One region of the Halomonas profundus genome, then DNA from elsewhere that is predicted to be linked to it. Evidence: predicted binding sites of a transcription regulator. Region 1 holds the regulator's gene; the other holds the start of a gene.

Region 1 (15,751 bases):
TGCGCGCTCTGACCCGCCAGCAGGTTGATGCGATCTTCTCAACCTCGCTGGCCTGCGGTGGCGAAACGCCGATCAGGCGCTGGGAGCAGCTATCGGCAACCCGTGACTGGTCATTTGGTAGCATTGCGCTGCATGGGCGTAACCTTGCCTCGGGTACCCATGGGCTATTTCAACAGCGGGCGTTATGTGGCGGTCTTTTTCGTGACGACATTAGTGAACACCCCGGCTCATCGGCGGTGGTCGCGGCCGTTGGCGAATCTGCCAATGCGATGGGCTATGCGGGGTTTAACCACCTCACCCCAGCCGTGCATGCATTGAGCCTGTATAACGATGATGGCATTGCGATACCGCCCGATGAAGCGGCGATACAGAGCGGTGACTACCCGCTGTCGCGCTATCTTTACCTCTATGTGAACCTACCGCCGGGGGAGAACTTACCCCCCGCCGAGCAGGCACTGCTCAAGTTGATTATGTCCGATGAGGGCCAGCAGATTGCGCGCGCATCCGGCTTTGTACCATTAACCTCCAGTGTCCTTAGTGCACAACAGAGGTGGTAAATCACTGTCATCTAACTGACACATAATTGTCTTAGGGTAGGGATCCTGTCTATGCACTGTTTTTCACCACATTCTGGTTTTTCACTACCTATTGGTCAGCGCTATGATCACCTCGGTTTTGCCATGATATCCACATGACCCTACCTCGGTTAACCTCTTCTCGACAGCCACTTAGGCTACTGCAAGACCGCATGGCCACCGGTTTAATCACCGCTGGCGGCATAGGCGTGCTGCTGGCAATTCTGGCTATCGGTGTCTTTTTGGTGTGGGAAACCCTGCCGCTGCTGGCGATTGGCGATACCTTAGCGCTGGCTAAGCTTTCTCCCCTGGCGTGGGGCACGCTCAAAGCCGCCCTAGCCGCACTGCTGTTCGCCATTCCCGTGGCCTTGGGGGCCGCCATCTACTCCGCGCTGTTTATGTCAGCGCGCCTGCGCTCGCGGATCAAGCCCGCGCTCGAAATGATGGAGGCGATCCCCGGTGTGGTGGTGGGCTTTATTGCCGGCCTTATTTTGGCACCTTGGGTAGAACGCCATCTCGCCAGCGCTTTGGTGCTGATCATTTGGCTGCCGCTTAGCGCAGCGCTTGCCGGCTTACTCTGGCAGTGGGCCAAAACACGCCTACGCCGCCGCTTACCGCTCTCCTGGGCGGGCCTCTGGCTCGTTCCCTGGCTCGCTGTAATGGTGGCGATAGCACTATGGCTCGCGCCCTGGATGGAGCAGCAGTGGTTAGGCGGTGATTTACGCCAGCTACTCGACCAGCGCTATGGCATGGATTACGCCACCCGTAACGCACTGATTGTCGGCATTGCCATGGGCTTTGCCGTTATTCCCAGCATATATTCACTGGCAGAAGACGCGCTCGCCGATGTGCCTGCTAGCTTAATCGAGGGCGCCCAGGCGATGGGGGCCAGCCGCTGGCAGGCGCTATGGAAAGTGGCGCTGGTGGCAGCGGGCCCAGGTATCTTCTCGGCGATAATGATCGGTGCGGGCCGGGCGGTGGGCGAAACCATGATAGTGCTTATGGCCAGCGGTAATACGGCTCTGTTTAGCGCCAGCCCCTTTGAAGGCATGCGCTCCATGGCCGCGGCTATCGCCATTGAGCTGCCTGAAGCGTCACCCGGTGGCCAAACCTACCATCTGCTGATCTTGGCTGCACTGGTGCTGTTTATCTTCACGTTTCTGGTCAACACCCTTGCCGAGGTCGTCCGCCAGCGTTTACGCCGCCGCTTCCGCCAGATGGGGGGCACATGATGAACTCTGCGACCCACACCGCCTCTCGCCGCCGGCGCTTTAGCCGGGTAAATGATGTATGGCCCTGGCTTTGCGCAGCCAGCGTAGCGCTCTCCCTGCTGATGCTGGGCGCCTTACTCGCGCTACTGCTGGTACGCGGGCTAGGGCACTTTTGGCCCGCTACGCTGGAAGAGGTCACCCTTGACTCGGGTGAAACCTTTGCTGGTCAAGCTGTGCGCGAAGTCGCGCTACCTCAGCGAGCTGGGGATGAACGCCTCTACTTTACCGGCAACCAGGATATAGAGGGCGTTCGCTGGCGCTGGGTGGCGATTGATGAAATTGCCGAGCGCGCCCAGCCAGACGATTTGATTCGTCTTGATCGCAGCCCCTGGGGTGACTTTATTGGCCGCTTGGTGGCCATTGAGCAGCATGATCAACGCTGGGAGGGAGACGCTGCCTGGCAGCGATTAAACGCTTTATTGGCACTTCCCGCCAGCCAACGCCAGAATAGCCAACTGCTGCTTACCACCGTGGACGGCCAAACCCTGCGCCAACCGCTGGCCAGCGTGGCGAACGCTCAGGCTCCCAATGCCATGAGCGTGTGGCAGAAAACGCTCGCCTGGGGGGATGCGGTTTGGCGGTTTCTGAGTGAGGGCCCACGGGCCGCCAATACCGACGGTGGCGTCTGGCCCGCGATATTTGGCACGGTGCTGATGGTGATTTTAATGTCGGTGATGGTGACCCCGTTTGGGGTGCTGGCCGCTATTTATCTCAATGAAATCGCTCACCAGGGGCGGCTGACCCGGCTGGTACGTATTGGTGTGCGCAACCTGGCGGGCGTTCCGTCGATTGTGTATGGCGTATTTGGTTTGGGAGTGTTTGTTTACGGCATTGGCGGCTCGCTGGATGAGTGGTTTTTCAGCGATACCCTACCTTCGCCCACCTTTGGCACCGGCGGCCTGTTATGGGCGTCGCTCACCCTGGCACTGCTGACCCTACCGGTGGTGATTGTGGCAACAGAAGAGGGGTTAGCGCGGATTCCCGAGGCGCAGCGGGAAGGCGCCGTGGCGCTCGGCGCTACGCGCTTAGAGATGCTCACCCGCATTGTACTGCCCATGGCAGCCCCTGCCATGCTGACAGGTATCATTCTAGCAGTAGCTCGCGCGGCCGGCGAAGTGGCACCGCTAATGCTGGTTGGCGTCGCTAAGCTGGCGCCTCAAATGCCCATCGATGGTGAGTTTCCTTACCTACATTTAGAGCGCAAGTTCATGCACCTTGGCTATCATTTATTTGATACCGCCTTTCACGGCGAAGATGTGCAGGCTGCCATACCGCTGGTTTACGCCACAGCGCTACTTTTAGTGTTAATTGTGCTGGTGCTTAACCTAACTGCCATATTTCTGCGTCATTATCTTAGGCGTCAACGGGGAAACGAATGCTAGCGTCATTACATTCAGCCAATACCTCTCAGGCACCAGTGGCGCACTTTTCGTCCGAGCACAGCTGCCTGAGTATCGATCACTTTAGCCTCGCCTACGCGGGGAAAGAGGCATTGCGCGAGTTAACCCTCAGTGTTCCCCGGCATCGTGTAACGGCCTTTATCGGCCCGTCAGGTTGCGGTAAGTCGACGTTGTTACGGGCAATTAACCGTTTGCACGATCTTAATGAGTCAGTCACCCACAGCGGCCAAATCACACTGGAAGGGCAGGATATTCATGACCCGCAAATGAATGTGACTGAGCTGCGGCGGCGTGTCGGGATGGTGTTTCAAACGCCCAACCCCTTCCCCATGTCGATCTATGAAAACGTGGCCTTTGGGCTACGACTGCAACAGCGCATGCCCAAGCGCAAAAGGGACGACATTATTGAGTGGGCGCTAACTTCCGCCGCTCTGTGGGATGAAGTGAAAGACCGCCTACACCGTTCCGCTTGGCAGCTTTCCGGTGGCCAGCAGCAGCGTCTGGTGATCGCCCGTACCTTAGCAGTACAGCCCGACGTGCTGCTGCTTGATGAGCCAGCATCAGCTCTAGACCCAATTTCAACCCTCAAAATTGAGGAGTTGATCCGTAACCTCAAGTCGGAGCTGACGCTGATCCTGGTCACCCACAATATGCAACAAGCGGCGCGCGTATCGGATTACACCGCCTTTTTGCATCAAGGGGAGCTGGTTGAATACGGCCCTACCGATCAGGTCTTCACCAACCCCCGTTTGCAACGCACTGAAAACTACATCACCGGCCGTATCACCTAGGCCTTAGCAACTGAACCGTCAGGAGTGCTCCATGGATATTACTAGCGACTCTCACAGCCAGCATATCTCTCGCCAGTTCAACCAGGAGCTGGAAGAGCTGAAAACCCACCTGATGGCCATGGGCGGTCTGGTGGAAAAACAAGTGCAGGACGCTGTCTTTGCCCTACTGGAAGGAGACACCCGATTAGCCGAGCAGGTGCGTGACAATGACCGCCAAGTCAACGACCTGCAGCTGCAAATCGACGACGAATGCACCCGCGTACTGGCGCGCCGCCAGCCTGCTGCTTCCGATTTGCGTCTGGTGCTGGCCGTCATCCGCGCCACCTCAGACTTAGAGCGCATTGGTGATGAAGCCAGTAAAATCGCCCGCAACGCCCTGCTCCTGAGCGAAAGTTCTAGCACCATTCGTGGCCTGGTGGAGGTGCGTCACATTAGCGAGCACGTACGTAAAATGCTGCGCGATGCGCTCACCGCCTTTGCCCGCTTTGATACCGACCTGGCTATGCAGGTCGTACGCGAAGACGAACTGGTGGATGACGAGTACAGCAGCGCTATGCGCTCATTAATGACCTTTATGATGGAAGACTCACGCTCTATTACGTCAGTACTCAGCATCATGTGGGTACTGCGCGCGCTAGAGCGGGTAGGCGACCACGCCGATAACCTTGCTGAGTACGTGGTCTATCTCGTCAAAGGTTTGGATATTCGCCATAGCGACACCGATGAACTGGAACCACAGGTGCCAAAAAAGTCTTGACCTGATGGGGCTTTCCTCCTGCAATACGTCCAGGCTGCCACGCAGCCTGGACGTTGGAATCACGAGGAGCTCACCTAAATGCTGGATGCTGTCACTGCGCTTAGCCGAGGTACACGCTGTGTGTATCAACCGGGTATGCGCCGCTATGTTTTTCTGCCTATTCTGGTCAACCTGATTGTCTACGTGAGCATGTTCAGCTTTGTGCTCAACCGTTTTGATGGCTGGCTCGCCCATTGGATGGGCATGGTACCCGCTTGGCTTGACTGGTTATCCTGGCTTATCTGGCCCCTGTTTGTGATTAGCCTGTTGGTGGTGGTGTTTTTTACCTTCACGCTGGTTACCAGCTTGATTGCAGCCCCTTTTTACGGCTTTTTAGCCGCCAAAGTTGAAATCCAAGCCACTGGCCGCGAACCCATTGATGACCGAAACCTGACCAAAACAGCCATCGATGCTGTGGGACGCGAGTTTGTTAAGCTCGCCTATATTCTGCCTCGTGCCGCAGGCCTATTTGTGCTTAGCTGGATTCCAGGCGTCAATATAGTTGCTCCGCTACTCTGGGCACTGTTTTCTGCCTGGGTGATGGCAATCACTTATCTAGACTACCCAATGGATAACAACAAAGTAACGTTTGCCGATATGCGCCAACGGCTCTCTAAGCGCTGGTGGCAAAGCCTCACCTTTGGGGGGTTAGTGACCTTAATTACCTGGATTCCGCTGGCCAACCTGTTTTTGATTCCCGGCGCCGTTGCGGGTGCCGTACTGCTGTGGGATGACCATTATAGAGACGTACGTAGCGACAAACGTGGCGATGCACGTGGCATTACACCGCAGTAGGCGCCTATTACCCAGGCTACGTCACTTTGCTACCTTTATGTTTTGTTCGTCTATCCTGGGCTCAATCAACAACAAAGGAATCACCGCATGATAAAACCGATGGCTTGGCTGGGTGGCGTACTCTTGATTGGCGCTATGTCTATTTCGATGACATCTATGGCGTTAGCCCACGACGTAAAAACAGAGACTCTTCGCATTGCGCACCCCTTCGCTACCCCAACCCCACCGGGTGCGGTAAACGGTGCCGCCTACCTTGATATCACCGCCGTTTCAGGCCCCGTCACTCTGGTTGGCGCGAGCAGTCCTGCGAGCAGCAACGTTGAGCTGCACGATATGCAAATGGACGGCGATATGATGCAGATGCGGCATGTGGACGAGATTCGTGTCGAGGCAGGGGAGACTTATACCATGCGCCCTGGTGGCGGCTTTCACTTAATGCTGATTGGCTTAACCGAGCCGCTGAAGGAGGGTGAGCGGTTTCCCCTCACGCTCACCTTCGCTGAACAAGGTGACGTAGACATCGAGGTCTGGATACAGAGCGCCCAAGACGGTAGCGAAGCTGCTGATGGGCATCACCACTGATGTCGTTGGCTTTTAACACATAGCAAAAACCCCACCGAAGCGGGGTTTTTAGCGAGTAACGCTTACATTAGCAGTTACACTTATCCTATTATTTACCAGTCGGTGCTATCACCTTCATCCCGGTTGAGTTCTCCAGGAGTGTAACCCTCTTGGCGAGAAGTAGGCCCTTTTTCAGCCGTAGAAGGACGGCTACTGGAAGGCGAAAAGTCCAAGCTATCAGCTTCGTCACGGTTCAAGTCGCCCGCAGAGACATGAGATGGTTTGGAAGCTGCATGCGACTCAGGTTTGTTAATGACATCCTGACCAGCGGTGCGGTCTTGGTTCAGTTCAATAGATGAGTGCGCCATCGCCATGGGGCTCGCGACCAAACCAAAAGCAATACCTACTATGGCGACTTTTTGGCTCATTTCTTTTAACAGCAAGATGTTCTCCTCATTATCCATGGATTCCGTTCATCGATGATTAGAACGGCTATTACGCTTTGCGTTGCATATTAGGCGTCAAAAAAGTTAGCTCACCCTTTACGGTCAAAATGATTGTGAGACCGGATGCCTGAGACATAACCCACCGGCAGGCTGATGATGGGCAGTGTATAAATAGCGACGCAATGAAATTAGGCTCCGCTAGAAAGCCGTACCTTAAACTAAAACAAGAATAGTGTGGGAGAGGTGTTGGATGCCACAAAAAATCAGACCCCGCATCAGCAGGGTCTAAGGACACAAGACTTTGACAATGACTAGCGCTAGCTTCCTTTCCTTTTGCGGGGCTGCTCCAACCTTGGAATTTAACCCTGACCAACGCTCTGATTGTCGTTTGATTCATTCCTTGAATCGATATGCATCCGTATCGGTGTGACACGCTTTCGCGTGTTTAGCTCACGTGTTAATCGTAATATATTTCTTCAGAATTGCAAATTTTTGTTACCAAACGTTTCCATCACCTACGTCTTGGGTCAAATCTTTAGCGGTGTAGTCCACTTGACTACTAGTGCGATGAGAATCTGCCTTAATGACATTAGGACGGTCGCCTTCGTCGTACATTAGATCAGATGGGCTAAAATCTGCTTGGCCGGATGTGTGATGAGACTGCGCCTGGATGGGCTCGTCATCAACCGTGAAGTCTTGATTGGCTTCGATGGACATATGGGCAAAGGCAAGCGGGCTTGCCAGCAAACCAAAAGAGAGACCTACGACGGCTGCTTTTTTAACAAAATCGTTAAACATACTATTTACTCCTGGTAACCGTTTGATACCGCTGAAGTGAAGTGAGAAGGGCTCTCTGGCCAGATCTCACTGCGGCTAGCTTCACTACCTCTAGAAAGCATATGTAATGCCAACTCTCTTATAAAAATAAAATAACCATATAAATCAATAATTTAAAATAAATACATTGCGCACAATTATACACCGCTAAAAACAAAAGCACGCTAATTACATGTGCACTAATGACACATGCGCAAAACTGTCTGTGCCTTTATGACACACTCAGCAAAATAAAAGGCTCGATGCCAACAAAGCGCTACGGCATCAATTCATAAAAAACAAGACATGGCATTGGATAGAGAGGCGCAAAGAAAGATCGGCGGAAAAGATAGGGGAGAAAGTAGCGGGGGGATAAGCGAGATAAAAAGTAGGCAGCAAAAATTAGGCCCCGCATTGCGGGGCCCGATATCAGAATTGGCTATAGGTAATAACTAACGCTAGCTTCCACTCCTTGTGCGGGGCTCCAACCTTGGAATTAACCCTGACTAGTGTTCTGATTGCCTACTGATTCATCCGTGAATCTTAAAAGCATTCTTGCTTTTGTAACATCCTGTTAATCGCTTATTCATTCTCTGAAAAAGCTTTTAATGATATCTAAAAGGTCATTGATAATTAGCTACCGCCATTTTCTTCTACAAGCTCATCCTTGTCATACTCAGCATCGTCTGAGTGACTGCTTGATTGCGGATCCATGTCGCTGGCACCATCACCTTCGTCATGGGTTAAATCGTCAGTCATGTCTGTTGTATCACTGCCAGTTGAACTACCGGTACCTTGGGAATCCATCGGTTGCTCGTCAGCGGTAATACCTTGGTTTTCGTCAATCGCCGAATTTTCATCGGTTTGTGCAAAAGCTAATGGGCTTGCCATCAGACCAAAAGATACACCTAAAATGCCAGCTTTCTTGAGAAAATCCTTGGACGTCATATCCTACCTCCGATCGCTGTTTAGTACCGCTTAATGAAGAAAGAAAGGCTTACTGAGAAGCCAGCAATTCCTGCGGTCATCTTCCTTCAATCTGTACTCTGCAGAAGGCATGCCAAAAAACTTAAGCATATAAATAAAAACAACAAAATCAGTCTCTTAATTAAAAATAAGTTATGCCAAAAAGGCATCGACTGAGTCACGACACAACGCTTTAAGCTGTGTAAAAATGGCACATGGGTAAAGCTTTGCCAACCTTGCATGCCAATATTGCACATTGCTACAAATATTATGCAATGGGATGACTTGCTAAATTAAACAAGACGCGAGGGGGGGAAGGTGCAGCGAAACAACGCACCCTTGCCGGGAAGGGACTCAATTTGTAGTTGCGCATCGTGGCGCAACAGCACGTGCTTAACGATCGCCAAGCCTAAACCTGTGCCGCCAGTCGCAGTGCTGCGCCCCTTATCAACACGGTAAAAGCGTTCTGTTAGTCGGGGAATATGAACGGGATCAATCCCTTCACCGTTATCTTCCACATCGATATAGCCGCCACCAGTAGCGCTAGCTTTCCAGCGCAGGGTGATTTGGCTGCCAGCAGGCGTGTAGCGAACCGCATTAAAGGCAAGGTTAGAGACGGCGCTGCGAATCTCCTGTTCACTGCCTAACAGTCGGGCATCGCTCTCAAGGGCGACGGTGATGGTATGACGTTGATGCGATAGGGCCAGCGCATCATCACAAACGCTTTGCAGTAAAGGCTCGAGTGACAGTGGATGATGATCTTGGCCGCCCTGGTCAATTTCCAAACGCGAGAGCAGCAATAAATCGTTAACCAGATTCTGCATCCGCTGGGTCTGTTCCTGCATTTGCTGAATACTACGTCCCAAGCGCGGCGGAAGCTGGTCGGAGATATCACTGTAGGTTTCCAAATAGCCGGAGAGAACGGTCAGCGGCGTACGTAACTCATGGGAAACGTTGGCGACAAAGTCGCGCCGCATCTGCTCAAGACGATGCAAGCGGGTGATATCGCGAGCCATCACTAAGCGTTCGTCGTCACCGTAGAGGGTAATTTGATACTGCAGGATTCGCCGTTCATCAATCGGTGAGGTGAGCGTTAACGGCTCACTGTAGTTACGCGAATTAAAATAGCTGATAAAGCCCGGGTCGCGCAGCAGGTTGGTAATGTGTTGACCACGATCATGGACGGTTTGTAGCCCCAGCATGGCGGTGGCGGCGCTGTTCCACCACTCCAAATCACCGTGGCGATCAAGCATGACCACGCTATCACGCATTGCTTCAGACGACTCTTGAATACGTGCCAAAGTAGCCCGCAGACGGCTTTGGGTGATGCGCTGACTTTTTTGATAGCGGTATAAACGATCGAATAGCTCGCCCCACATCCCGCGAGCGGCAGGCGGTTCATCGTTAGGGTGGAGGGTGAGCCACAAATAGAGTTCGCGTAACTGTCGTAAGTGGTAAAACAAGCATCCCGCAAGCCCTGCTGCAAGCCCCAGCCCAGCCGAGCCCAACAGCCAGCCCAAGCAAGTGCCCAGCGTGGCCAGCCACGCTATTCGCCACAGCTCACGACTCCATAAACGCACATTTACACCCGTGCAGAGAAACGGTAACCGGTACCCCGAACCGTTTGGATCAGGTTTTGATGCACGTCGCCCAGCGCTTTACGCAAGCGGCGGATATGCACATCGACCGTGCGCTCTTCAACGTAAACATTGCCGCCCCACACTTGGTCAAGCAGCTGGCTACGTGTGTAAGCGCGCTCTTGGTGAGTCATAAAAAACTGCAGCAAACGGTACTCGGTGGGGCCCATTTCCAGCGCTTTGCCGTGGGCACTTACCCGGTGGCTCACCGGATCAAGCAGCAGGCCGTTAATCTCAATCGGGTCTTCAACGCCACGTGGCGTCGCACGGCGCAGCACCGCTTTTAGCCGTGCCACCAATTCCCGGGGTGAAAAAGGCTTGGTGATATAGTCATCGGCACCGGCTTCAAGCCCTTGAATTTTATTATCCTCTTCGCCTTTCGCGGTGAGCATAATAATCGGGATTTCAGCGGTGGTTTCTTCACGTTTTAGGCGTCTCGCCAGCTCAATACCGCTAGTGCCGGGCATCATCCAGTCCAGCAGCAGTAAATCGGGTTGGTGGTCGACCACCATGGCATGAGCATCCTGGGCGTTATCCGCTTCGAGCACGCGATAGTCAGCCATTTCCAGCGCTACCGCGATCATCTCGCGAATCGACGCCTCATCATCGACAATCAGAACGGTCTTGGCGGTCATACCAGAGCCTCACGGTGTTCAAAGAAACTAGTTCAAAGAAAAACAGTTCAAAGATAAACAGATCAATGACATGTCAGTGACGATAACACCATGACTTGATGACAATTACATGACAACCGCCGCGATCAGCCAGCCGCAGGCCACCAACTTAGCGCGATACCGGCAAAAATCAGCAGTCCCGACCAGTGATTATTGAGAAACGCCTGGAAGCAGGCATCCCGCTCCTGGTCGCGAATTAAGCGCTGCTGATGCAGAAAAGTCGCTGCCATTGCCGCTAGCCCTAACCAGAAGAAACCACCTAAACCAACCCACCAGCCTACCCAAGCCAGCAACCCCAGGGTGGCTAGCTGGAGTAAGCCGATAATCAAACGATCCGCATTTCCAAACAGCACGGCCGTCGATTTAATGCCAATTTTTAAATCGTCGTCGCGATCGACCATGGCGTACTGGGTATCGTAGGCCACTGTCCAGCACACATTAGCGCAGAATAGCAGCCATGCTTCCAGCGGCACGTGGCCGAGCACGGCGCCAAAAGCCATCGGAATTGCCCAGGAAAAAGCCGCGCCCAGCACCACCTGAGGAAAGTGGGTATAGCGCTTCATAAACGGATAAATAATCGCCAGCAGCACCCCGCCCAGCGAGAGCAGCACCGTAAACCAGTTGGTCAGTAATACCAGAATAAACGCAGCGGCCACCAGGGCGATAAACAGCAGTTGAGCTTCGGTTTCGCTGATACGGCCCGTCGCTAGCGGACGTTGTTTTGTGCGTTTCACATGCCCATCGAAGTGGCGATCCGCATAGTCATTGACCACGCAGCCCGCAGCGCGCATCACATAAACGCCGGCCACAAAAATCAGCAGCACATTTCGCCCTGGTACACCTTCCGCAGCCACCCATAATGCCCACAGCGTCGGCCACATCAAAAGCCATGTGCCTATCGGCCGATTCAAGCGCATCAGCTGTAAAAAATCTGCCACGCGAGCCCATCCCTTCGGCCGCAACAGTGAACGATCCATGCTTACCTCACGAAGAATAAGATGCAGGCGCTAGCCTAGCGCGAAGGCAGGCCAAGATCATCCGCCATCGCCGTCAAAAAATACTCTTGCACTAATAACGACAGACTGCCGTGCTTACAGCCGTGATAAAAAACAGAGCGCCTTCCCCAGGCACAGCCTTCCTGTATGCCGTTGACGCTAGCAAACTGGGGGGAATGCGTCGTTACTTCCAATGGCCCACGCACTAAACCCGGCTGGCGAAATAGCCAACTACCTAGCGAGCGCTCGCCCAGGCACTCTAGCCGTTGGCCCTTTACCTGTGAAAGCGGGGCGACCGAGCGCGCCACCACCCATGGCGTTCCATCTAAGCACAGCGCCACTTCCCGCAGCCAGGCGTAACGCTTGGCACCAATGCCCAGCGCCTGAGCCTCATCCTGGCGCGGCCAACCAACCCCCTGGCGCAACAGTCGTACTCGAAACGGCTTCTCGCCACCTGCGACCATTAAGTGGGCGGTTAACGAGTCGGTGGAGGCAACCCACTGCCACCAGGAAGCACTCATCGCCGGGCGCGCCGCATCAATCGGGCGCCAGCGGGAAAATAGAGGAGTTTGCCGAAAAGCAGCAGCCGTCACCGAGTTCTCCAGGGCAATTAACGGGTTGGCTAGTGTAACATGAGCACTGAAAGGCTTTTGTTTCAGCGACTTTTTTAACGACTCGGTTTAGCGCTTCTTTTTTCGCAACCTTATTTAGCAACTTTTTTGGTGTCTGCATGCCCGCCACCCAAACACAGAAAACCTCTTCGCACTCTGCGCTGGTGATTATTGGCACTGGAATGGCAGGGGTTGGCCTTGCCCGGGCGTTGCGCCGATTGGGCGACCAACGCTCAATAACGCTGGTGAGCGCCGACAGCGGCGATGATTACAGCAAGCCGTTGCTCTCCACCGGCTTCGCCAAGGGCCTGGTGCCCGAACAATTAGCCCAGCGCAGCGCTACTGACCTGGGCGAAGAGCTAAATGCCCAAATGGTTATCCACACCCAGGTAACCGCACTGGATGTGGATAACCAAACAATTCTGCTCGAAGGCGGCATGGTGCTCGGCTACGACACACTGGTACTGGCCACTGGCGCTGCACCACGGGTGCCCTTCAGCATTGAACCCAGCGTAGCCCCACGCTGCTTTACCATTAACGACCTGGATGACTACCGCCGCTTTCACACGGCGCTAGGCCAGGGCCCTGCACGGGTGGCGATTGTTGGCGCGGGGCTGGTCGGCTGTGAATTTGCCAACGACCTCCACGCTGGCGGCCATCGTGTCAGCCTCATTGCCCCAGAAGGAACCCTACTTCCTCGCTTGCTGCCACCGCCCTTAGGGAACGCCCTAGGCGATGCCTTTAGCGAAGCAGGTATCCATCTTCACCTTGCACGTTCGATTGATTCGATAGCGGCCGAAAGCGGCGAAGATATCGTATTACGTCTGGATAACGGCGACGCTGTCAGCGCCGATCTCGTGTTGATGGCAACCGGCCTTGCACCTCGCACAGCACTTGCCGAATCGGCTGGTTTAAACGTATCACCTGGCGGTATAGTCGTTGACCGCCAGTTGCGTACATCGCACCCCAATATCTACGCCCTAGGCGATGCAGCCTGCGTAGACGGTGTTAATGCCATGTACGTGCAGCCACTACAAGCCAGCGTTAAGGCGCTGGCGGCAACCCTTTCAGGCGCGCCCACGCCGGTTAGCTTCGGTGCTTGGCCGGTAGTGGTTAAAACGCCGCTGCTACCAGTGGTGGCCTACCCGCCAACGAACACGCCTGAGCACTGGCGAATTGAAGGCGAAGGCGGTGATATCAGTGCCTTGGCTGAAAATAAAGACGGTCGTTTGATTGGTTTTGCGTTGACAGGCGGCTGCGTGAGAAGGAAAGTGGAGCTTTCCAGAGCAGCACCTGCACTGCTAGGCTGATTTTCGTCGCGTTCACGACTAGGCTAGAGAAGTTAACCTAATCGGCTACGCACCCAACAACATGCATTTGTTTGATGTTTGATTTCTTTTAAAAAGGGGAGATTCCTTATGCGCAAACCTGAACTCGCTGCAGCCATCGCTGAAAGTGCCGACCTATCCAAAGATAAAGCTGGCCAAGTGCTGAACGTTATTCTGGATGAGATCACCAACAGCGTTGCTAAGGGCGAAGATGTCGCTTTGATTGGTTTTGGTACCTTCACGGTACGTGAGCGCGCAGCACGTACCGGCAAAAATCCGCAAACCGGTGCCCCGCTGCAGATTCCGGCCAGCAAAAACGTTGCCTTTAAGCCAGGCAAAGGACTTAAGGACGCCGTTTCTTAATGAAGCTCAAGCTGACGCTGTGGCTACTGGGCGTACTGCTCAAACGTGCCCTGCGCCGCAAGCCGCGCTTTCGTGAACAGTTAGAACGCATGCGCGGCCTGGACTGGGGGATTGCCACGGAAGATCTAAGTATTGCCCGCCACTACCGGATGACACCGAAAAGTATCAGTACCGGCAAAGGGCTGCCTGTGGACTTAGATCTTGAGCTACGCTTCCGTGATCAGAATACCGCCTTGAAAGTGCTCAAAAAGCCAACACAGCAGGCCTTTCTCGACGGCATGATAAACGGCGACGTGCGCTTAGTGGGTGATTCCGCCGATATGAATAAGCTGCAAAAACTACTCAAGTATTTGTAGCGGTTTACGATTGGCATAGGGTAACGGCTTAGATTAAATAAATTTAGGCTGAACAAGGTAGAGGTATAAAAGCTATCGATGGACATACCTCATCAACGCCTCGTTTACTTTCGCGTTACCCTTGAGTCTGGCTCCGTGCGCCGCGCAGCGGCGCGCTTGGATATTGCTCCCTCGGCGGTAAGCCGGCAAATTGCTTTGCTGGAAGAAGCCTTGGGAGCGACGCTTATGGAGCGTCAGCGCGACGGCATTTCGCCTACTCCGGTAGGCGAAATGCTGCTTGAGTACTGCGAGCGCCGCGGCGCCCTTGATGAAGGGTTTATTGCGTCACTTGAATCCTACCAACGCATGGAAACCGGCAAGATATCGCTTACCGTCGGAGAAGGGTTTGTCAGTGACCTAGTAGCCTCCCCACTGCATGAATTTACCCAACGCTATGCGGGCATTCAGCTCGATATCCATACCGCAGGCACCTCGGGCATTATTGACGCTGTTGTCGGCGATCACAGTCATATCGGCTTGATGTTCCATGAGCGTACCCATCCCCAGCTGCGTTTCTGGTCATCTACTCCTCAGCCACTCATGGTCATTCTGCCGCCCGACCACCCGTTAACCAGCCAAACGGCGCCGCTCACGCTTACCCAGCTTAGCGACCAGCCCATGGCCATGTGGGACACTACCCATGGGGTGCGTCAAATGGTTGACCAAGCCTTTCAGCAGTCGCGTATAGCCCCGCGCATGGCGATGAATACCAACTCAATGGTGATTCTGGCCCAATATGTGCGCAGCGGTATGGGGATTACACTGCTACCCGCCTTTGCCGTCGCCCACGATTTAGAGCTCGGCACGTTAGTGGCGCGCCCGGTAGATAATCCGCTTTTTCAGCGCTCCCAGGCCCACATGGTCACGCGGGTAGGCCGCCAACAGCCCAAGGCCAGCATTCTGCTGCTACGCCACCTGCAGCGCTGGATGCAGGCGTTTCGCGCCCCAGGCTCGGTAAGCGATCAACCAACACCACTACCGTAACCAAACGCCACGCTGGCTTCAGGGGCTGTTTCCACCCAGACGCTTTGCGGCACCGTATATTCGCGCAGGCCATCCAAGCCGCTGGAGCGACCGAAGCCGCTATCGCCAAAGCCACCAAACGGTGACATCACGCTGATCGCCTTGTAGCTATTGATCCATACCGTACCAGCACGCAGTTGCCCAGCTACGCGATGCGCTCGCGCTACGTCCTGGCTCCAAACGGCGCCAGCCAAGCCAAAGCGGGTCTCGTTGGCGAGCTGAATGGCCTGATTTTCATTGTCAAAGGCCATGGCCACCAGCACCGGACCGAACACTTCTTGTTGAGCAATCTCCATATCCGGCGTGAC
Region 2 (15,751 bases), 1.9 Mb from region 1:
CAGATCAGCATAGGCGTGTAGAGTGCATGTTCACGCAGGTCAGCCTCCTGATCGAGAATCTCCGCCAGCGACCAGCTACCGCTGGCAATCCCTAGCAGCACCAGCCCAGCCATTAATGCTAACCCACCCGCCACGGTAACGAATAAGCCCTGCCGCGCTGATTTACGTGCATTGATATCAGCGTGGTTAAAACCAATCAGCAAATAGGAGGTAATGCTGGTCAATTCCCAAAAAACGAATAGCGTTAATAGGCCGTCAGCTAGTACCAGCCCCAGCATCGACACCATGAAGGCGACCAAGGCGATGTGAAATCGGGCAAGATCAGGGTGATCTTTAAGGTAGCCGCCGGCATATACCAGCACGCAGGCCCCCATAACGGTAATCAATAACCCAAAGAGTAACGATAGACCGTCCAACAGGAAGGTAAGGCTGATTCCCAGAGAAGGCACCCACTGCCACTCTAAAAGCAGGCTACCGTTCTCAATGACCTCAGGGGCTTGAAGTGCCAACCACGCCGCCAATCCGGCAGGAAATAGAGCCAATACTAGGCTGGCACGCTGGCCGAACCAGTGGTTTAACATTGGCGATAGCGCCGCCAGTACGAACCCCATTAAAACGGCAAATTGTATCAAGCGAAACCTCCTGAAAAACGAAAGGCTCACCACCAAGACAGCCGCTAGCGGTTAGACACCTTACCTTGCCAATAATATGCCAGCGTTGAATAATAGTGATTCTAAAGTTGTACACCATATAACAGGCAGTTTTGACTGACCAGTCAAACGCTTAAACGCAAACAGCCGCACAGCGATTAATTTCGCAGGGCGGCTGCTATTAGCTTTCAGTTATGACGAGTAGCTAGCTAAACGCTAGGGTTTGGGGCCGATAGCCATCCTGCTAATTCATTGTTGATGACTGCTAACAGTGCCTCAATATGGTCATCGCGATCATTCAGGCAAGGTATATAGCTGAACGTTTCGCCACCCGCTTCCATAAAGCTATCGCGAATCTCCTCTTCGATCTCTTCCAAGGTTTCAACACAGTCGGAAGAGAAGGCAGGCGACATAATCGCAATGTGCTTATGCCCCTGCTCGGCGAGTTCTGCCACATGCTTAACGGTTTGTGGGCCGACCCATTTTTCAGGGCCAAACTGCGACTGGAAAGCGGTATCCACTTCCTCTTTGCTAAAACCAAGCTTCTCACGGAGCAGGCGCGTCGTTTTCTGGCACTGACAGTGGTAAGGATCACCCTCCATCAGGTAGCGCTCGGGAACGCCATGGTAGCTGGCCACCAGCTTGGTCGGCCGGGTCGAGAAACCGTCGTAGGCTTCTTGTACCGAGTTGGCCAACGCCTGAACGTAGGCAGGATGTTCAAAATAAGCGGGCACCGTACGTATATAAGGCTGCCACTTCATCTTCATCAGGGTGCGAAACGCCTGATCATTCGCCGTCGCCGTGGTGGGCGAACCGTACTGAGGGTATAGCGGAAAAAACACGATTCGCTCGCAGCCCTTCTCTTTTAATCGCGTCAGCACGCTTTCCGTCGAGGGATTACCGTAGCGCATGCAGAAATCGACCTCGACATCGTCACCATAAAGCGCCTTTAACCGTGCGGTCATCTTCTCGGTCTGGGCGCGCGTCGTTGTTAGCAGCGGGCTTTCGTTTTTCTCGTTATTCCAGATTCCCCGGTAGGCCTTGCCCGATGAGAACGGACGCTTGGTCAAAATAATCAGCTGTAGCAACGGCTGCCATTTCCAACCGGCATAGTCGACCACACGCTTATCAGAAAGAAACTCATTAAGGTAACGACGCATTGACCAGTAGTCGGTGGCATCCGGGGTTCCCAGGTTTGCCAGCACAACACCCACCTTGGCGCGCGCTACCGGCGGATGCTCGCTGGGTGCATGGGCCAAGCGGCCCTCGCCCGGCTGATCCTTGACGACATTCTCGGTCATTACTCATGCTCCTGAAAAATAACGATGGTGCTCAGTACATCTATCAATTAATTAAATCTTATCACTTTTCGGCAAAGTGGCGGCATAAAGTTATACTATCGGCATTATTTGTATAACTACAGGCCAATTTATGTCCAAGCCTTTGCTTTTAGTGCTCGGCGACCAGCTCTCGTTTTCACTCACAACGCTGCGAGACGCGCCCGCCAATGCCGTGGTTGCCCTATGCGAAGTTGGCGAAGAGGCGCGCTATGTGCCCCATCATATCCATAAAATTGGCCTCTTTTTGGCCGCCATGCGTCACTTTGCCCAGGCACTGCGCGAAAAAGGCTTTCAAGTGCACTACAGCGCGCTGGATGATGCAGATAATTGCCACTCCCTTATTGAGGAAGCCGAACGCATCGCGCAACAGTACGGCTGCAATGAGATACGCGTTGCCCGACCTGGCGAATGGCAGCTATGGGAGACGATGCAGCAGCGCGAAAACGCAACGATTCCGTGGCGACTACTTGAGGATGAGCGCTTTTTCACCACACCCGATGACTTTAGCCAATGGGCAAGCGGACGCAAACAGCTGCGCCTTGAGTACTTTTACCGGGAACAGCGCAAGCGCACCGGGTACTTGATGGAGGGCGACGAACCCGTTGGCGGCAAATGGAATTTTGACCACGACAATCGCCAGCCTATCAAAGCCGCACTGGATTTCCCTGAGCTACCTCAACATCGCCAGGATGCACTGACAAAAGCCGCTCTGGCTGATGCCGAGCGCCACTTTAGCGATCATATGGGCACATTGGCGAACTTTAACCTTCCGGTGACACGGCGGCAGGCATTAGTGGATCTAAAGCATTTTATAGACCATGGACTGGCTGATTTTGGCCGCTATCAGGATGCGATTAGCGATTCAGCGCCCTATCTATATCACTCGCGGCTCTCAGCCGCGATGAACATCGGCTTGCTGTCGCCTCATGAAGTCTGCGAAGCCGCCGAGCAGCGCTACTATGACGGCGACGTGCCGATCAACGCCGTCGAAGGGTTTATTCGCCAAATACTTGGCTGGCGCGAGTACGTGCGAGGGCTCTACTGGACACAGATGCCCAGCTACAAAAGCGCTAATCAGCTAGGTTTTGAGCGCGATCTGCCCGCGTTTTACTGGGACGCGGATACCGATATGCGCTGCCTACAGCGCGCTATTCAGATGACCATCGACAATAGCTACGCCCACCATATTCAACGACTGATGGTGACAGGCAATTTCGCCTTACTATGCGGAGTTAAACCTGAGGCGCTATGCGACTGGTACTTGGCGGTTTATGCCGATGCCAGTGAGTGGGTAGAGTTGCCTAATACGCTGGGGATGGTGCTCCATGCCGACGGCGGCTTAATGGGCTCGAAGCCCTACTGTGCGTCGGGCAAGTATATCGACAAAATGTCCGACCATTGTCAGCACTGCCGTTACTCACCCAAGCAGGTCACGGGGCCAAAAGCCTGCCCTTTCAACAGCCTTTACTGGCACTTTCTCGAAACCAACGCTGAGCGCCTGAGTAAGAACCCTCGTATGAAGCTGATTTACGGCTCCCTCAACCGCATGGCCGATGAGAAGCGCGAGGCTATCCGCCAACAGGCTGAGCACTTTTTGGATCAATTGGAAACATCGCCTGGCTACGGGCAGCCCTACCACACAGCAGGTTATTCGGCCAATACCAACCAGGAGTCACCATGAGCCGCTACACGCCACTACATGCTGCACCGCCAGTTATGCTATTTCACGATGGTCACTGCCCCTTTTGCCAACAGGAAGTCGCGTGGCTGGAAAAGCATCGCCATCGGGAACACATCGCGCTGGTAGATATCCAGGCACGTGATTTTAACGCTCAGGCGTATGGGCAGGACTTTAACGCCATGATGGGCCAGTTGCACCTGCGTGATAGCCAAGGGAAATGGTATATCGGCATGGATGCCAGCCGTGCCCTCTATGCAGTGTTGGGCTATCGGCGGCTGGTGAGGTTTTCATGCTTTCCGGGAGTACACGGCATAATGAATGCCGGCTACCGGTTTTTTGCCCGTCGCCGAATTCGGCTTGGGCAGTGGTGGGAAAAGCGTCAGGCTAAACGTTGATGGGTGAGAGCAGCGTTAAAAAACAAGCGGCATACGCGATGTGAGCGGCTCACTATAGTGCGCGTCGCGGCCTATCACTTCATCGTGGGGCACATGCTGTACCAGGTAAGCGCGATGAATCCCGGCGCGCTTGAGATCCATATAGGCATCATCTAGCGAGCGAAACAGCATTGGCTTGGTACGCTGCGTCAGCATATGACGCTCGCCTTCAACGTCTTCCAGCTCAACCTGATAAAAACGGCTGCCCGAATGGGTAATCACGCGAATTTCAAAATTGTCGTGATTGGCGACAAATTGCTTAAGATCCTTAAGTTCCATGGTTCCCTCCTATTATTTGGCTATTTCATACGTTATGTCATCAGGGCACAGCATGACTGCGCCCCATGACACTTCTATTGCCCTGTCATTGCAATGTAATGACAATAAGCAATAACTAGACATTAATAGCTAGGAGGTCAATATCGCAAGAGAGTTCCTGACCGGCAGGTCAAGATATCAATCGATCATTGATATTCAGAGGGGTCGATCGCTTTGCCAAGCGAATTGCGGTCAATCCAGTTGCCGCCTTTAGTCTCTTTGTAGCGGAACACGACCTTATCTCCCACCGTCACAGGCAGCTCACCATCTTCAGTCTGGTAACTATACTTCTCGCCTGCGACCACTAAATGGTAGCGATAAAGATCCGGCATACCTAGCCACTCTTTAAAAGGGCCTTCGCGCTCTATCGCCTCTAGCTCACCGCGACCTTCTAACTTAGGAAGACGCTGCCGGTTACCGCGCCGAAATCCACCTGCCATTTGCTGCTCCCGTTTTTACATATCGTGGGTGAGGCATTATACGAACTCGCCCCCCATCCTCAAGCTACTTATCACTAGCCTGTCATCACAAACCAGTCATCATTAACTTAGTCGCCGAACGCTTGGCCGTAACTATCCGGGGCCAAATCCTCAAAGCGGGTATATTTGCCGATAAAGGCCATATGCACCGTGCCAATAGGACCATTACGCTGCTTACCGATAATTAACTCAGCAATCCCCTGATTGTCGGGATTATCTGGATTATAGACCTCATCGCGATAAACGAAGGCAATGACGTCGGCATCCTGCTCGATCGCACCAGATTCCCTCAGATCCGACATAACCGGGCGTTTGTTGGGGCGCTGCTCCAAGGAGCGGTTCAACTGAGAAAGAGCTACCACAGGGCAGTTAAACTCTTTCGCCAACCCCTTCAAGGAGCGCGAAATCTCGGAAATCTCACCGGTGCGGTTTTCGCTAAAGCCAGGGATCTGCATCAACTGAAGATAATCGATCATGACCAGTGCGATATTGCCATGTTCACGCACCACACGGCGCAACCTTGAGCGCATTTCGTTAGGCGACAAGGCCGCGGTGTCGTCGATAAACAGCTGTTTGTCTTTGAGCAGATTAACCGCTGAGGTTAAACGCGGCCAATCCTCGTCCTCCAGTTGCCCGGTACGCACACGGGTTTGATCGATTCGGCCCAGGGAAGACAGCATCCTCAGCATGAGCGACTCTGCGGGCATCTCCATGGAGAACACCATGACTGGCTTGTCGCTGGAAATCACCGCATGTTCAACCAGGTTCATAGCGAAGGTCGTTTTACCCATCGAGGGTCGACCGGCGATGACCACCATATCGGATGGCTGCAACCCGGTGGTCATTTCATCCAGATCACGAAAACCAGTGGAAAGCCCGGTCATTTCACCTTTCAGATTAAACAGCTCATCAATACGATCCACCGCCTTGGTCAATAGATCGCTCATGCCAATGGGGCCGCCCGTTTTGGGGCGCTCCTCGGCAATCTGGAACACTAACCGCTCGGCTTCGTTAAGCAATTCATCAGCCGGGCGCCCCTGGGGAGTAAAGGCACTATCGGCAATTTGATTAGCCGCACGGATCAGCTTGCGCAGCGTTGCCCGCTCACGCACGATATCAGCATAGGCGCGAATATTACTGGCAGAGGGCGTGTTACGAGCAAGCTCTGCCAAAAACGCCAGGCCGCCTACGGTATCCAAGTGATCACGCGCTTCCAGCGCTTCAGAAAGCGTCACCACATCCAGCGGCTGACCGGCTTCAGCCAGATGAATCATCACGTTGAACACCAAACGGTGCTCATAGCGGTAGAAGTCATCAGCGACCAACCGCTCTGAAACGTTATCCCAGGCCTGGTTGTCTAGCATGAGCCCGCCTAGTACCGACTGCTCCGCCTCTAATGAATGCGGCGGCAGTTTTAGCGCTGCCGTTTCTGTATCAGCAGAAGGCTGGTCCTGCATAGCGAGCTCCTTTAAACACTACTGCGTAGCCGGTGAAGATGCTTATCTTAGCCGCATGCGGTGCGACTACCAACATGATCAAGGCGTTGTCTTAAAATACCCAGCGGGAGATGGGCTGGATAGTTTTGGCAACGCCCAAAAAATAGCGAATATCCAGAACTAGCGGATACCCGGAAAAACAAAAGGCGCGGGAGAAACCCCGCGCCTTTTGAGGCAGCTGTATTAGCTGCCGTTAGTAACGACTTTACGTCGTTACTAACTTAACTACTCGCTCAATTACTCTGCAACTACCACTACGCGTACAACGGCATCCACTTCAGCGTGCAAGTGAAGAGTGATGTCGTATTCGCCAGTTTGACGAATTGGGCCATTTGGCATGCGGACTTCGCTTTTGGCAATATCGATGCCAGCAGAGGAAATCGCGTCGGCCAGGTCACGCGGACCAATAGAACCAAACAGCTTGCCTTCATCGCCTGCTTTGGAAACCAAAGACAGTTCGATATCGTTTAGCTGCTCAGCGCGCGCTTCGGCTTCTGCCTTACGCTCAGCGGCTTGCGCTTCGAGCTCAGCACGCTGTGCTTCAAACGCTTCGATGTTGTCTTTGGTGGCCGGTACGGCTAAGCCGTAAGGCACCAAGTAGTTACGACCATAACCAGGCTTCACGGTGACCTTGTCACCCAGGCCGCCCAGCTTACCAATGTTGTCGAGCAGAATGACTTCCATCTCGTAAACCTCTTGTCAGTTGCTGCGGGCAAGGCGTGCGCGAACGTTCGCGAATGTATCAATCAGCCCCAACAGCAGCACAATGAGAATCGTGGGCCAGGTCGTGATCAGTAGCACATAAAATGCTACCAGCCACAGCCCGTTCATCCCCTTTATTCCAATAAACCCGTGCACTAACGCAACGCCAGCTACCAACAGCGGAATCCAACCAAGCATCGCCAGCGCATGAGCGCCTAGCAGCATACCTATCACCCCAATGACGACCAGCACGGCTAGCTCTTTAGGGGTCAAGCGCAGTGCGTGAAACTCTTCGCGAAAGCCACCTGGGTTGTACAACCCAGCTTGCCAACTCCGCGCAAGTGCCAAGCACACTATGGCTGCCAACAGCACCACAAGCCCGGTTACTCCACCCACCACCAGTGCGGCAATGGTTTGAGTATCGTAGCCTTGATTGGCAAATTCCGTGAGCATGCGATCCACTTCTTCTGAACCTTCTCGCAACTGCTCAAGCATTAGCTCAGTGCCACCTGGCGGACTGAAGATGCCGAGTTGAACCATGACAGAGGCGACCAACGTCCCCACAATCAAGGTTTCCCCCCAACGCATCCTCTCGCGCAGGATAACGGCCATCAGCGTAACCAGCAGTAAGCTGGCAAGCGGAATCACATCACCCTGAGCCCACCACCAACCGGCTGGTAGTGCTGCGGCGATGATGACCGGTAGCGCAGGGGCAAAACCTCTGCGCAGCGTCATCAACGCAGCGATGGCTGCTCCTAACCAGAACAGCCAAGGCACTAGCGTTGCCAAGGCCGCCCCGCCTGCAGCGTAAGGCGTGCCCCGCATTAGCCATCGGGCTAGTGCCAGCATCACGTTAAACGCTTACTGGTGGCTATCGGAGTAGGGCAGCAGTGCCAGATAACGCGAACGCTTGATAGCGGTCGCCAACTGACGCTGATAGCGTGCTTTGGTGCCGGTAATACGGCTTGGAACGATCTTGCCGGTTTCGGTGATGTAAGCCTTCAGCGTGTCCAGATCTTTGTAATCGATCTGCTTGATGCCTTCAGCGGTGAAGCGGCAAAACTTACGGCGACGGAAAAAACGTGCCATGGACTAGCTCCTTAAAACGTGCAGTGAATAAAATCAGGCAGTTTCTTCTTCTTCAGCGCGCGGTTTTTCTTCGCGACGCGGACGTTTTTCTTCTGCCGGTTTCATCATCGGGGAAGCTTCAGTAACAGCTTCTTTGCAGCGAACAACCAGGCTGCGGATAATGGCGTCGTTGTAACGGAAGATGTTCTCGATCTCGTCGAGAGTCTCGCCGCTACATTCAACGTTCATCAGCACGTAGTGGGCTTTGTGGATCTTGTTGATTGGGTAAGCCAAGTGACGACGGCCCCAATCTTCTAGACGATGCACAGTGCCGCTGTTTTCGGTAACGATGCTGGTGTAGCGCTCGACCATTGCCGGCACCTGCTCGCTTTGATCCGGGTGGACCATAAACACGATTTCGTAATGACGCATGGGATCTCCTTGCGGTTTGACAGCTTCCTTTGTGTGCCATTGCTTAACGCAATAAACGACGACAGGGAAGCAAGGAGTTAACTGAAGTGCTCCGCCACCGCGCTAGGCGGCCACAGGGGCATCAAACAGAACTTTTCATTTCAGCAAAAGCTAATACTTCAACGACAGCTAACACCCGCTTGCAGACAAACGGGCGCGTGTATCTTAGTAGCACGGCGGTTAACTTGCAAGCTGGCGCTGACGGACAGCCTCGAACAGGCAAATACCAGTAGCCACCGAGACATTAAGGCTAGAGACCTCCCCCGCCATGGGAAGCTTGGCAAGATTATCGCAGGCTTCGCGAGTCAAGCGCCGCATGCCCTTGCCTTCCGCCCCCATCACCAGCGCGGTGGGGCCGGTCATATCAATGTCAAAAACGCTGGCCTCAGCTTCACCAGCCGTACCGGTTATCCAGACACCGGCATCTTTTAGCTTGGCCAGGGTGCGAGCCAAGTTAGTCACTTGATAAACCGGCACCACTTCGGCGGCGCCACAAGCGACTTTACGCACCGTTGCATTGAGCGGTGCGGCTTTATCTTTCGCCACAATCACGCCGTGGGCACCGGCGGCATCCGCGCTACGCAGGCAGGCACCAAAGTTATGCACATCTGTCACGCCATCCAAAATCAGCAACAGCGGTGGTGTATTCGAGGGCCAGGCGCGTAGCTTAAGCCAGAGCGACTCTTCACCTTCAGGAGTTAACGGCGGACAAAACGCCACCACTCCCTGATGAGCCGCCCCCTGGGTTAGCTGATCAAGCAAATCCCGGGGCTGCTCTTTTACTCGAGCACCATGCGCCTGGGCCTGGGTAATCAGCTCTTTTAAGCGGCTCCCTGCCCCCTGCTGCACCCAAAGCTCTCGGGGCGCTTCGCCTCTGTCTAACAGGCTTTGCAATGCATGAACGCCATATACCTGATCCAAACCATCAGGGGTCTTGGGGCCCCGCCGTGAAGACGCCGACTTCATACTCAGCCCTTATTCGGTGATGGTTTGCGTGGGCCATTTCGCGTACGGCGTGGGCCGCGACGCGTAGCAGGCTTCTCGCTATTGGATGGTTTGTTACCAGATGCCTTAGCACCACCACCTTTAGCACCAGCGCCCCCTTCCCCACCGCGGCTCTTACGCGGCTGGCGGCGTGGGCGCGGCTTTTCATCACCCAGCCCAAAGTCAATCTTACGATCGTCCATATCGACACGCGCCACTTGGACGGTAAGACCATCACCCAAACGGTAGGTCGTGCCGGTGCGCTCACCTTTAAGACGGTGCTTCTCAGCTTCGTAGTGGTAATAATCCGAAGGCAGCGACGTCACGTGAACCAAGCCTTCCACGTAGAACTCATCCAGACGCACAAACAGACCGAACTGAGTGACGGAGGCGATGGTACCTTCGAACATTTCGCCGAGCTTGTCGGACATAAACTCGCACTTCAGCCAGCTCTCTACATCACGAGTGGCCTCGTCGGCACGGCGCTCAGTCATTGAGCAGTGTTCACCCAGTTCAAGCATCTGCTCGAAGGTATACGGACACCACTTGCTGGGCGGCTCAACCGGCGCACCTTCTACGCGCAACACCGTGTTGGTCTGGCGCGGACCGCGGATCACCGAACGAATAGCGCGGTGTACCAGCAGGTCGGGATAGCGGCGAATCGGCGAGGTAAAGTGGGCGTAGGCTTGGTAGGCCAAGCCAAAGTGGCCTTCGTTTTGCGGTGAGTAGACCGCCTGATTCATTGAGCGCAGCATGACCGTCTGAATGATATCGAAGTCAGGGCGGTCGGCAATCGTTTCACGTAGTGCCTGGTAGTCCTGCGGAGTGGGCATATCACCGCCGCCGACAGCAAGACCTAACTCATTCAAGAACAGGCGCAGCTTATCAAGCCGCTCCGGCGTCGGGCGCTCATGGATACGGTAAAGCGCTGGCAAATCATGCTTATCCAGGAAGCGCGCAGTCGCCACGTTGGCCGCCAGCATGCACTCTTCAATTAACTTGTGAGCATTGTTACGGCTACGTGGAACGATTTTTTCGATTTTGCGCTCATCGTTAAAGATGATTGCTGTTTCAGTGGTGTCAAAATCGATCGCACCACGCTCGGCACGCGCTTCGCGCAACAAGTAGTAAAGCTCTTCCAGATTTTTCAGCGGCTTAACTAGCTCACTGTGCTCTGCCCTTAGCGCCTCACCGTCTTCGCTCTTATCGTCGAGAATCGCGGCCACCTTGTTATAGGTCAGGCGAGCGTGGGAGTTCATGACGGCTTCGTAGAAGCGGTAGCGGCTAATCGCACCGGTTTGCGAAATATTCATCTCGCACACCAGCACCAGCCGATCCACGTGTGGGTTCAGCGAACAGAGCCCGTTGGACAGCAGTTCCGGTAGCATGGGAACCACTTGACCAGGGAAGTAGACCGAGTTGCCCCGTGTGCGGCCTTCGTCGTCCAACGGCGTGCCTGGGCGTACATAGTGGGAAACGTCCGCGATGGCGACGAGCAGTTTCCAACTACCGGATTTGGTTTTCCAAGCACACACAGCATCATCGAAGTCTTTGGCAGACTCATCGTCAATGGTAACCAGCGGCACGTCACGCAGGTCAACGCGGTGCTGCTTATCCTCTTCCAACACTTCAGCTGAAATGCCGGCGATCTGGTCGAGCACTTCAGGCGGGAATTCTGCAGGAATATCGTAACTGCGAATCGCAATATCAATTTCCATACCGGGATCCATACGCTCACCCAGCACTTCGATTACCTCACCTACCGGCTGTACACGGGTGGCCGGCTGCTGAACGATTTTGGCCGAGATCACCTGGCCATCTTTCGCGCCACCGCAGGCGCTATGAGGAATAATCACTTCCTGAGTGATACGCGGATTTTCCGGTATTAGAATGCCAAACTCAGGCGTATTACTACGGTAAACGCCGACGATAGTTTGCGTGTTGCGTGCAATCACATCGGCAATGGTCGCCTCATCACGACCACGGCGATCGCGTCCGCTAATGCGCGCCAGCACGTGGTCACCGTGAAAAACACGGCGCATTTGGCGCGGGGGCAATACCAGGTCTGGCTTTTTGCCATCATCGCGCAGCAGAAAACCAAAGCCGTCTCGGTGCCCCAGCACCTTGCCTTTGACCAGATCGAGCTTGTCGATCAGCGCATAGGCGCCTCGCCGGTCACGCAGCACCTGACCGTCGCGTTCCATCGCCGCCAAGCGGCGCCTGACGGCTTCTATAAGTTCTTCGTCTTCCAGCCCCAGCATGCGGCTCATATTTTCGTGAGTGATCGGCTTGCCATAGCTTTCTAAGGCTGCAAGCAAATACTCCCGGCTTGGCGCTGGGTTGCCATATTTATGCGCCTCGCGCTCGGCGTGCGGATCATCACTTAACGTCCAATACTTCATGCGATCAACATCCTTGATGGCGTCATTTGCGAGAGGCATAAAAAAGGCGCAAACGCGTTGCGTTGCGGGCTGGATATTTCAACGCTTGATAGGCTGAAATGAATAGGGTTTTGTTTAGTCATAGGCGCAGTATAGCGCTGCACGTTCAATCACCCAACCGTCTTAGACGTTGTTTATACAATTTGCGTTATAAAAAGCACGTTAGGGGTCTTGCATTTAACCATCACCCCGGTATTATACGCGCCACTTGCCCAGATGGCGGAATTGGTAGACGCGCTAGCTTCAGGTGCTAGTGTCCGTATGGACGTGGAGGTTCAAGTCCTCTTCTGGGCACCAAACTGCTTTTATGCTATCTATTGGTATGAGCAGTACGGTGTTAAGCAAGGCAAGGTTTGTGTTCGCCCAGGTGGCGGAATTGGTAGACGCGCTAGCTTCAGGTGCTAGTGTCTGTATGGACGTGGAGGTTCAAGTCCTCTCCTGGGCACCATACGAACACAAACAGTAAGTAGTTAATCCAAGCGTTAGATGATGCGCCCAGGTGGCGGAATTGGTAGACGCGCTAGCTTCAGGTGCTAGTGTCCGTATGGACGTGGAGGTTCAAGTCCTCTCCTGGGCACCATGACTTACATGGGCCAGTCCGCATCATCATAGTATCTTCAGATTTTCTGCCACTCTCACTACCCCCCTTTTTTATCTCCTATACATCCCTTTATCTCCACCGGATTTAAGTCGCCTCAAATCCTGGCTTCCTGATCGCGCATATCTTAGATTTTAACTCCAAGCGTTTGCTGTCTTTAATGACCTGCTAATCCATCGGCGGCCCATGCATTCAGCGCATACCCCCATTCCGAGTCTTCGCTTTATATCAGGATTGGAATGACGTTAGGTTGTTATGCCATGAAGTTCATGCATAGCAATAACGATAAAGGGAAAACGGTATGCCGATGAAATCGCTGCGACCGTTGGTCTTCTGGCCAACATTTCTTGTTCTATTTGCTGCAGTCATTGCCAGCTATATCAATTTAGAGGCCTTTCTAGCCGTTGCGAGTGGACTAAATGAAGCAATCCTGAATAATTTTTCATGGCTGTTCAGTCTAGGTAGCCTTTACCTTCTCATTATGGCGGTTATCGTTTATTTCTCTCCAATCGGCCATGTTCGTATTGGGGGTTCTTCCGCAAAGCCTCTTTTATCACCTTTACGCTGGTTCTCAATCACCCTTTGCACCACCTTGGCCGTCGGCGTTTTATTTTGGACCACCGCCGAACCGCTTTATCATTTCATGAGCCCTCCCAGTTCAAGTGGGCTGGAAGCTGGTTCAAGCGATGCCATGGTGTTTGCGATGTCGACCATGTTTTTACATTGGACGTTCACGCCTTACGCTATTTATGCCGTACCTGCATTGATCTTTGCCCTAGCGTTTTACAACCTGCGTCTTCGCTTCTCTATTTCCAGCATGTTGGAGCCACTTTTCGGCCCAGGAATCAGACGCTTTGCAGGACTTATTGATGCGGTTTCTCTCTACGCCCTGGTAGCCGGCATGGCTTCTTCGCTGGGCACCGGCGCCCTGACACTTGCGGGTGGCGTAGGCCAATACATGGGTGGCGAAACCAGCCCTCTACGGCTTGGCGTTATCGTTGCCATTATCGTGACCACGTTCGTTCTTTCCGCCGCCAGCGGGCTGCAAAAAGGCATTGCTCGATTTTCATCACTTAATGCTGTCCTGCTGCTTATTCTGGGTGTGTTCGCTTTCATCGCAGGCCCCACCATTTTCAGCCTGGCTCTCGGGGTCGAGTCGTTTGGTGTATTCATCGATAACTTTTTCACTAAGAGTCTGTTTACCGGCACGGCGGGGGAAGATCAGTGGCCACAATGGTGGTCAATATTTTATTGGGCCGTTTGGTTCTCCTGGGCTCCCGTCGCCGCCCTGTTTCTCGGTAAGATATCCTGCGGCTACACCGTGCGAGAGTTTCTTCGCGTCAACCTACTCTACCCCGCACTATTCGCCAGCGTCTGGATTCTAATCTTTTCTGGAACTGCGCTTTACTATCAAGCCCACACCGGGGTCGATCTTTACACCATCCTCAATGACCGCGGGGTGGAAAACGTTCTTTATGAGCTGTTCCAGCAGCTACCCCTTTCAGGGCTATGGATACCAGTACTGCTGTTCATTGCGTATATCTCTTATGTGACGGCTGCCGACTCTCAAACCGATGCCATTGGCAATCTCTGCACCCGTGGGCTGACAGCTGATTCAGACCTCAATGCAGGTATTACCATGAAAGTAACCTGGGGGGTGATTGTCGGTATCGTCGCCTGGGTGATGGTGAGTTTTGTCGGCATTGATGGCGTCAAGATGCTGTCTAACCTGGGCGGACTTCCTGCACTTTTCATCGTTCTGATAGCAACCGGTTCGCTTTGGGTCTGGCTAAAAAACCCGGACCAACTTAGTCGTGTTCCAACACTCACCAGCAGCAAGCGTGACTCATGATTATAAAGCAGGATTTTCCGCATCGCACCCGCGAAATAGACAACATTTGGATCCCACTGGCTGACGGTACCCGCTTAGCTGCACGCATCTGGTTACCGGTTGACGCTGAATCACACCCCGTTCCAGCCATCCTGGAATATCTCCCTTACCGAAAACGCGATGGCACCGCAATTCGCGATGAACTAACCCATCCCTACTTCGCTGGTCACGGCTATGCCTGCGTTCGAGTAGACATGCGTGGAAACGGCGAATCAGATGGCTTGATGGAAGATGAGTACGCCCCTCAAGAGCAGGCAGATGCCCTTGAAGTGATCGAATGGATTGCCAGCCAGCCTTGGTGTAACGGCCAGCTCGGCATGATGGGAATATCCTGGGGTGGTTTTAACAGCCTGCAAGTAGCCGCCCTGCGCCCCGAATCGCTCAAAGCCATCATCACGCTCTGCTCAACCGATGACCGCTACGCTGATGATATTCATTACAAGGGCGGCAATATGTTGCTGGAGAATCTAGGCTGGGCGGCCACTATGCTAAGTTTTTCTGCGGCGGTGCCAGACCCCGCACTGGTTGGCGACAAATGGCGCGATATGTGGATGTCTCGCCTCGATAATATGCCGCTGCTAGCTGAAACTTGGCTCTCTCACCAGCATCGCGATGAGTATTGGAAGCATGGCTCTATCTGCGAGGAGTATGCCGACATCGAAGCGGCCGTTTACATGATAAGCGGCTGGGGCGACTCCTATATCAATACGATCCCTAGAATGATGGAGCATCTTCAATGCCCGAAAAAAGCGCTACTGGGCCCTTGGATGCACAAGTATCCACACTTTGCACTGCCTGATCCAGCGATTGGCTTTCTGCAAGAAGCGCTGCGCTGGTGGGATTACTGGCTCAAAGGTATTGAGACCGGCGTAATGGACGAACCTACCTGCACCTTTTACCTTCAGGATGGCGTTCCGCCCGCTCCAAAGTATAAGGAGCGGCCGGGACAGTGGGTTCGCACTCATGGCTGGCCAGCCCCGGGCGACGAGAGTGAATCCATTACCCTAACCATGGGTGACCATGGCCTTTTACCCAGCACCCGCCTCAGCCAGGACCAACTGATTGCATCGCCGCTTACTACTGGCGCACTGCAGGGAGAGTACATTCCGCTCTGGTTTGGAGCCGACTTCCCACCCGACCAGCGCCGAGACGATGCGCTGTCACTGACATTTGACTCCGAACCTTATGCACATGGGCT

What was found. Region 1 encodes PhoB, which activates phosphate uptake and scavenging genes when phosphate is short. Its sites were predicted from a motif close to TGTCATANNNNTGTCANA; they were not measured.
Region 2: LMS44_RS14995 (DUF6482 family protein) is a predicted target of PhoB. The motif match lies at 4,468-4,485, and genes of this name have one in related genera.

What each region holds. Positions count from the first base shown of each region.
Region 1 covers NZ_CP086344.1:5,149,060-5,164,810, forward strand. The annotation lists gene LMS44_RS23460 (PstS family phosphate ABC transporter substrate-binding protein) at 1-557, shown strand, start outside; gene LMS44_RS23465 (ABC transporter permease subunit) at 692-1,807, shown strand; gene pstA (phosphate ABC transporter permease PstA) at 1,804-3,228, shown strand; gene pstB (phosphate ABC transporter ATP-binding protein PstB) at 3,222-4,037, shown strand; gene phoU (phosphate signaling complex protein PhoU) at 4,069-4,794, shown strand; gene cysZ (sulfate transporter CysZ) at 4,873-5,628, shown strand; gene LMS44_RS23490 (copper chaperone PCu(A)C) at 5,716-6,210, shown strand; gene LMS44_RS23495 (hypothetical protein) at 6,303-6,653, opposite strand; gene LMS44_RS23500 (hypothetical protein) at 7,131-7,433, opposite strand; gene LMS44_RS23505 (hypothetical protein) at 8,085-8,399, opposite strand; gene phoR (phosphate regulon sensor histidine kinase PhoR) at 8,711-9,997, opposite strand; gene phoB (phosphate regulon transcriptional regulator PhoB) at 10,000-10,689, opposite strand; gene ubiA (4-hydroxybenzoate octaprenyltransferase) at 10,815-11,705, opposite strand; gene LMS44_RS23525 (chorismate--pyruvate lyase family protein) at 11,741-12,316, opposite strand; gene LMS44_RS23530 (NAD(P)/FAD-dependent oxidoreductase) at 12,454-13,644, shown strand; gene LMS44_RS23535 (HU family DNA-binding protein) at 13,753-14,025, shown strand; gene LMS44_RS23540 (hypothetical protein) at 14,025-14,381, shown strand; gene LMS44_RS23545 (LysR family transcriptional regulator) at 14,460-15,404, shown strand; gene LMS44_RS23550 (aldehyde dehydrogenase family protein) at 15,383-15,751, opposite strand, start outside.
Region 2 covers NZ_CP086344.1:3,291,601-3,307,351, forward strand. The annotation lists gene LMS44_RS14975 (putative monovalent cation/H+ antiporter subunit A) at 1-629, opposite strand, end outside; gene hemH (ferrochelatase) at 860-1,951, opposite strand; gene LMS44_RS14985 (cryptochrome/photolyase family protein) at 2,082-3,671, shown strand; gene LMS44_RS14990 (thiol-disulfide oxidoreductase DCC family protein) at 3,668-4,066, shown strand; gene LMS44_RS14995 (DUF6482 family protein) at 4,082-4,384, opposite strand; gene LMS44_RS15000 (hypothetical protein) at 4,570-4,863, opposite strand; gene dnaB (replicative DNA helicase) at 4,971-6,359, opposite strand; gene rplI (50S ribosomal protein L9) at 6,636-7,082, opposite strand; gene LMS44_RS15015 (hypothetical protein) at 7,098-7,949, opposite strand; gene rpsR (30S ribosomal protein S18) at 7,962-8,189, opposite strand; gene rpsF (30S ribosomal protein S6) at 8,223-8,600, opposite strand; gene rlmB (23S rRNA (guanosine(2251)-2'-O)-methyltransferase RlmB) at 8,820-9,605, opposite strand; gene rnr (ribonuclease R) at 9,608-12,025, opposite strand; tRNA gene LMS44_RS15040 (tRNA-Leu) at 12,275-12,361, shown strand; tRNA gene LMS44_RS15045 (tRNA-Leu) at 12,426-12,512, shown strand; tRNA gene LMS44_RS15050 (tRNA-Leu) at 12,558-12,644, shown strand; gene LMS44_RS15055 (BCCT family transporter) at 12,964-14,514, shown strand; gene LMS44_RS15060 (CocE/NonD family hydrolase) at 14,511-15,751, shown strand, end outside.